Regions from separate parts of the Streptomyces sp. R11 genome, predicted to be linked through region 1. Evidence: riboswitches for the same ligand, from Rfam matches in the RefSeq annotation. Region 1 holds a riboswitch; the other holds the start of a gene.

Region 1 (3,561 bases):
GAGAGGTCGTACCCGAGGCCCCGCAGGTAGTGGACGATGGCGGAGCTGTCACCGAACAGCCGCTTCAGGAACCTCCAGTTGGTCAGGAGCGTGATCGTCCGGTGCACCTCGAAGTGGAAGCTGTACAGACGGTAGGTCCTGCCCGGCGTGATGGTCAGGCTGAGCAGTCGGGGCAGGGCGGTCAGCACGAGGAGGCCGGCGGGCACGGCGCCGAAGACGAGCACGAAGGACATCGCCAGGGCCTCGAGGAAGAACGTCCCGTCGGCGAAGACCGCGGGTCCCGGCTCCAGAGCCGTGCTGAGCTGCGGGACCTCGACGAGCAGCGCGGCCACACCGCCGACCGCCAGCGGTATGTACACGACCAGCGCGAGCAGCAGCTGCAGCACGCTGTGGGTCGCCCTGCGCACCGCGCCGCAGGGGACCTGCCCGACCACCTGGTAGTCCACCTCGGTCCGCTGCGCCGGGGACCCGTGCCAGTGCTCGCCGTCGGGCACCGCCTGCCCACGGTGCAGCGAGGAGGCGTGTCCGAGCTGAGCCCCGTCGCCGAGTGATGTGTCGATGTCAAGGACGGTGTTCTCGCTGACCAGCACGTTCCTGCCGAGAGTGACGGGACCCGTCTGGATCAGTCCGGCGTGCGCCCGGTAGCAGGAGAAGAACGAATCCTTGCGGACGACCGCACCGTCACCGATGGTGAGCAGATCGGTGCACACGGGCACGTTCCGGGAGAGGACCACGGCTCCCCGCCCGACCTTCGCACCCAGCGTCCTGAGGTAGAGCAGGTAGAGCGGGGAGCCGCTGAACAGCACCATCGGATCCGCCCGCACCAGCGTCTTGACGATCCAGAAGCGGACGTACCTGACGCTCCAGACGGGGATGTGCTGAGGCTTCCACCGGCCCACGAGGGTCCACTTCACGAGGACGGGGAGGACACACAGAACCAGGAAGGCCACGCCCCCGAACAGGACCGAGCGCAGGTACACATCGAGTAGGCCGGACCCGGCGGAGATCCACCCGTAGCCCAGGGCGGTGCCGAAGGCGAGGAGGTAGGCGTACGCCAGGAAGGCCAGGAACTGCAGGGCGCCGCACAGGACGTACTGCCGCTTGCCCGCCGCGGATCGCGCCGCCGCCGGAGCCGGGGCGGGCGACTCTGCTGCCGGGGCCACAGCCGCCGGTGCCACCCGGGGCGTCGGCTCGGCATCCGCCAGCGCCGTCGCCAGGCTCCTGATCGTCGGGTGCCGATAGACGTCCCTCATCGACACCGACGGCAGGTCCGCGCGCTTTCTGACGCGTGCGCAGAAGTGCGCCATCACCAGCGAGTCGGCGCCCAGGTCGTCGAAGAAGTGCCCGTCGACCGGCACCTGCTCGGTGCGCACGACCTCGGCCAGCACCGCGGCGAGGGTTCTTTCGATGGCGGCCGGTTCACCGCACCCGTCCAGCAAGGCCGTGGATTCCTCCATGCACTTGATTCGGCACCGATACGCAGACGGATCACCACATTCACATACTTCTCGTGCGATCCGCATTCGGTTACCCAGGGTGTACACGCAGTTGCGGTGTTGCGACCAGCCCACCCCGGCCGTACGGCGCGCGAACGCCCCTTTCACGCCCCCGAGGCGCGCTTGTCAGCCACCCTGTGCGGGCACTACTGTCACCACGCCTTGGTGAACGGGAAATCCGGTGTGATGCCGGTGCGGCCCTCGCCACTGTGAATCGGGAAGTCCGGCTCCGGCCCTCACGGGCAGCCACTGGGTCCTTCGGGACCCGGGAAGGCGGAGCACGGGCGGTGGTACCCGTCAGCCAGGAGACCGGCCAAGGCGCGTCAACCATCCACGAGGTGCTGGAGAGGGTCTGCTGAGCCATGCACATAGCCGAGGGTTTCCTCCCGCCGGCGCACGCGGTCGCCTGGGGCGTCGCGTCCGCTCCGTTCGTCGTCCACGGAGTCCGTTCGCTCACCCGTGAGGTCAGGGAGCACCCCGAGAGCACGCTGCTCCTCGGCGCCTCCGGAGCCTTCACGTTCGTCCTGTCCGCGCTGAAGCTGCCCTCGGTGACCGGGAGCTGCTCGCATCCCACCGGGACCGGGCTGGGCGCCATTCTCTTCCGGCCACCGATCATGGCGGTCCTGGGCACCATCACGCTGCTCTTCCAGGCGCTGCTGCTCGCGCACGGCGGCCTGACCACGCTCGGCGCCAACGTCTTCTCGATGGCGATCGTCGGCCCCTGGGCCGGATACGCGGTCTACAAACTGCTGCGCCGCTACGACGTGCCGCTGATGGTGGCGGTGTTCTTCGGGGCGTTCGTCGCCGACCTGTCCACCTACTGCGTCACCAGCGTCCAGCTGGCGCTCGCCTTCCCCGACCCGAGCAGCGGATTCCTGGGCGCGCTCGGCAAGTTCGGCTCCATCTTCGCCGTCACCCAGATCCCCCTCGCGGTGAGCGAGGGGCTGCTCACGGTGCTCGTGATGCGGCTGCTGGTGCAGTCCAGCAAGGGCGAGCTGACCCGGCTGGGCGTGCTCCTCACCAAGAAGCAGTCCCGGACGGAGACCGAGACCGAGGCGGTGGCCCGATGAGCAAGCGTCCGATGAGCAAGAACACGAAGATCAACGTCCTGCTGCTGCTCGTCGTGGCCGCGCTCGCGGTCCTGCCGCTGGCCCTGGGCCTCGGCGACCACAAGGAGGAGCCGTTCACGGGCGCCGACGGTGAGGCGGAATCGGCGATCACCGAGATCGAGCCGGACTACAAGCCGTGGTTCTCGCCGCTGTACGAGCCGCCGTCCGGTGAGATCGAATCGGCGCTGTTCTCCCTCCAGGCGGCACTCGGTGCCGGTGTCCTCGCCTACTACTTCGGCGTGCACCGGGGCCGGCGGCAGGGCGAGCAGCGGGCGCTGGAGCGGGCACGGGACGCCGAGAGCGTGGCCGGCGGCACCGCGACCGCCGAGGAGCCCACGGCCGAAAGGGCCTGATCCCTCGTGCTGCCGATCGACGCGGCGGCGCACAGCAGTCGCTGGCGCCGCCGTCACCCCGTGGACAAGGCCGTCCTCGGACTCGGCCTCACCCTGCTCGCGATCTCGCTGCCGCCCTGGCCGGGCGCGGCCCTGGTGCTCCTGACGTCCCTCGTGGTGCTGCTGGGACCGGCGGGCGTGCCGGGCCGCCGGCTGTGGCGTGCCTATCGCGTGCCACTGGGCTTCTGCGTGACCGGCGCGGTCACCCTGCTCGTCCAGGTGGGCGGGCCGGAGGGCTTCGTGTCCCTCGCGGACGACGGCCCGCTGCGGGCCGGGGAACTGCTGCTGCGCACCTCGGCGGCCTCGCTCGGGGTCCTGCTGTTCGCCTTCACCACCCCCATGTCCGACCTGCTGCCCCGCCTGGTGAAGGCGGGGGTGCCCGCACCCGTCGTGGACGTCGCCCTGGTGACGTACCGCATGAGCTTCCTGCTCCTGGACTCGGTGCGCCGCATCCGGGACGCCCAGGCCGCCCGGCTGGGGCACACGAGCAGGGCCGCGGAGTGGCGTTCCCTGGCCGGCCTCGGCGCCACCGCCTTCGTGCGGGCCTTCGACCGGGCCACCCGG
Region 2 (3,561 bases), 1.4 Mb from region 1:
GTCGGTGCCGCCGTTCGCGTCCCGCAGCCGGATCGGCACCGGTACGGCGTTCTGCTCCGCCAGCAGCTCGGTGAGCCGTACCAGGACGGCCGTCTTGCCCACGCCGACACCGCCGACCAGCAGATACGGACGGCGCGTGTCGCGCTCGCGCAGCCGTTCGGCGATGACCTGGGCGATCTCCTCCCTGCCCACGATCTCGGTGGCGTCCGGGCCGGCGGTGAGCACCAGTCGGTGGGGGTCGTCCCGTGCCTTGGCGAGATAGCGCCGCTTGGTCCACCGGTACCACCAGAACAGAAAGAGGGTGGCGGCGAGCGACGCGGCGAGCACCGGGCCGAGGAAGCGCAGGACGGTCTCGAATCCATGATTGCCCTGCCGCCACTTCTCGAAGCTGGTCGTGTTGCTCGAGATCAGGATGTACAGGCCCTCCACCACCCACGCGAGCAAGGCGAGAGCGGCCACCGTCCAGATGGCCCGGGTGACGTTGGTGTAGGTGAACCACCGGCGCCACTTCCTGGGGCGGGTGGTGCCGCCGCGAGCCTCAAGGCGGATCGTCAGCCGGTGCCAATGGGCCACGAACCCCTGCCAGACCCAGGTGCCCGCCCGTCTCGGAGCCAGCGTCGCCATCGGCGCGTTGCGCGGTCGCTTCTTGCCGGGCGGGCGACGGACGACCCTCGTCATCGTTCGTCTCCTTCCGAGAAGGACTCTCGAAACGGAGCGACCGCGGGGCGCCGACACCTATCTCCATGGAAGCACTCCCGGAACTCCCCGCAACCCGGCGGCCCTCGGCGAAAATCCCCAGCCGCCCCCAGGGGTCGGCCCGGCAGACTCGGCCGCATGGACATCCTGATCCGGCAAGCGAAACCCCACGAGTACGCGGCCCTCGGCGAGATCACCGCCCAGGCCTACCTCCAGGACGGCCTCCTCGACTTCGGGGAGAGTGACGAATACCTCGGTGAACTCAAGGACGTGGCCAAGCGCGCGGCCGCCGCCGAGGTACTGGTGGCTGTCGAGAACGGCTTGCTGCTGGGCGGGGTGACCTTCGTCCCGGCCGGTGGCCCCATGGCCGACATAGCCCGCCCGGGAGAGGCCGAGATCCGGATGCTCGCCGTTGACCACACGGCCCGCGGGAGCGGCGTCGGCGAGGCGCTCGTGCGCGCCTGTGGCGACCTCGCCCGCGCCACGGAGGGCTGCGTACGCATCGTCCTGTCGACCCAGCGCACCATGCACGGCGCCCACCGGATCTACGAACGACTGGGCTTCGTCCGCATGCCCGAGCGGGACTGGAGCCCGATCCAGCACCTTGCCGACATCACTCTCCTCACCTACAAGTTGACGCTCTGAAACCAGCACGACACAACATCTGGGGGTGGCGTGGCGGGTGAGCACAAGATGTATGCTCATGCTCGCTGTCGCCGCAGGGGAATCCGGTGCGAATCCGGAACTGTCCCGCAACGGTGTACTTGTGCATGTCTGTTCCCAGGATCGGCGTGCGCAGGAGTCAGTCCGAGGACCTGCCGACAGCGCGCCCGGCCACCCGGCCGGTGCGCCCGACGTCCGGGCCTCGTGGAATGGGCCGGTGGACGCGACGCCGTGTGCGCTCGTGTGCTGCCCCCTGCCCTCGCCGAGGCCCCCGTGCCGAGCGAGGGAGAGCCCCCACGTGACCATCGCGCCAGCAGACCCGGCCTCAGCCGTTCCGACCGTCCCGACGGACGAGGACGCTCCGGGAACCGCCTTGCTGCGGACCCTGACCGAGCTGACCGCCGACCTCCCCGATGCCGACCCCGGCCGGGTCGCCGCCGCCGCGCTGCGCGGCCGGTCCGCGTTCGCGGACGAGGCGGAGCTGCGCGAGCTGGCCACCGAGGCGGCGGCCGGCCTGATCTCCGAGGACCCCGCCTACAGCAGGCTCGCCGCCCGGCTGCTGACCCTCTCCATCGCCGCCGAGGCCGCCTCGCAGGGCGTCACGTCCTTCACCGGGTCGGTCGCGACCGGGCACCGTGAGGGCCTCATCGCCGACCGGACCGCCGAGTTCGTGCGCCTGCACGCGGCCCGCCTCGACGCCCTGGTCGACACGGACGGCGACGACCGCTTCGGCTACTTCGGCCTGCGCACCCTGCACAGCCGGTACCTCCTGCGTCACCCCATCACCCGCAAGGTCGTCGAGACGCCCCAGCACTTCATGCTGCGCGTCGCCGCGGGTCTCGCCGAGGACGACACCGCCCGGTCGGTGGACGAAGTCGCCGCGCTCTACGGGCTCATGAGCCGCCTCGACTACCTCCCCTCCTCCCCCACCCTCTTCAACTCCGGTACCCGGCACCCCCAGATGTCGTCCTGCTACCTCCTCGACTCCCCCAAGGACGAGCTGGACTCCATCTACGACCGCTACCACCAGGTCGCCCGCCTCTCCAAGCACGCCGGCGGCATCGGGCTTTCGTACTCCCGTATCCGCTCCCGGGGTTCGCTGATCCGCGGCACCAACGGCCACTCCAACGGCATCGTCCCGTTCCTGAAGACCCTCGACGCCTCGGTCGCCGCGGTGAACCAGGGCGGCCGGCGCAAGGGTGCCGCCGCGGTGTACCTGGAGACCTGGCACTCCGACATCGAGGAGTTCCTGGAGCTGCGCGACAACACCGGTGAGGACGCCCGCCGTACACATAACCTGAACCTCGCGCACTGGGTCCCGGACGAGTTCATGCGCCGGGTCAACGCCGACGAGCCGTGGTCGCTGTTCTCACCGTCGGACGTGCCGGATCTCGTCGACCTGTGGGGCGAGGAGTTCGATGCCGCGTACCGCAAGGCGGAGGCGGCCGGGCTCGCGAAGAAGACCATCCCCGCCCGTGACCTGTACGGCCGCATGATGCGCACCCTCGCGCAGACCGGCAACGGTTGGATGACCTTCAAGGATGCCGCCAACCGCACCGCCAACCAGACGGCCCTGCCGGGCCATGTCGTCCACTCCTCCAACCTCTGCACGGAGATCCTGGAGGTCACGGACGACGGGGAGACGGCGGTCTGCAACCTGGGGTCGGTCAACCTGGGCGCCTTCGTGAACACGATGACCGGCGACATCGACTGGGAGCGGCTCGACGCCACCGTCCGCACGGCCGTCACGTTCCTCGACCGGGTCGTCGACATCAACTTCTACCCGACCGAGCAGGCGGGCCGTTCGAACGCGAAATGGCGGCCGGTCGGACTCGGGGCGATGGGCCTGCAGGACGTCTTCTTCAAGCTGCGCCTGCCCTTCGACTCGGCCGAGGCGAAAGCCCTGTCGACCCGGATCGCCGAGCGCATCATGCTCGCCGCCTACGAGGCCTCCGCCGACCTCGCCGAGCGCAACGGCCCGCTGCCGGCCTGGGAGAAGACCCGTACCGCCCGGGGTGTCCTGCACCCCGATCACTACGGCGTCGAGCTGACCTGGCCGGAGCGCTGGGCGGTCCTGCGCAGCCGTATCGCCACGACCGGCATGCGCAACTCCCTGCTCCTCGCCATCGCGCCCACCGCGACCATCGCGTCGATCGCCGGTGTATACGAGTGCATCGAGCCGCAGGTCTCCAACCTGTTCAA

Evidence for each region. Region 1 has a riboswitch for cobalamin ahead of AB5J55_RS34615 (energy-coupling factor ABC transporter permease). Riboswitches for the same ligand answer to the same signal wherever they lie in the genome.
Region 2: it holds a riboswitch for cobalamin, as region 1 does, so the genes downstream of both, AB5J55_RS28230 (ribonucleoside-diphosphate reductase subunit alpha) here and AB5J55_RS34615 (energy-coupling factor ABC transporter permease) in region 1, are expected to answer to the same signal.

Annotation. Positions count from the first base shown of each region.
Region 1 covers NZ_CP163432.1:7,513,565-7,517,125, reverse strand. Annotated here, with positions in the region: gene AB5J55_RS34620 (Pls/PosA family non-ribosomal peptide synthetase) at 1-1,457, opposite strand, end outside; cobalamin riboswitch at 1,643-1,829, shown strand; gene AB5J55_RS34615 (energy-coupling factor ABC transporter permease) at 1,859-2,566, shown strand; gene AB5J55_RS34610 (energy-coupling factor ABC transporter substrate-binding protein) at 2,578-2,958, shown strand; gene cbiQ (cobalt ECF transporter T component CbiQ) at 2,965-3,561, shown strand, end outside.
Region 2 covers NZ_CP163432.1:6,081,558-6,085,118, reverse strand. Annotated here, with positions in the region: gene AB5J55_RS28240 (ATP-binding protein) at 1-678, opposite strand, end outside; gene AB5J55_RS28235 (GNAT family N-acetyltransferase) at 835-1,341, shown strand; cobalamin riboswitch at 1,360-1,534, shown strand; gene AB5J55_RS28230 (ribonucleoside-diphosphate reductase subunit alpha) at 1,658-3,561, shown strand, end outside.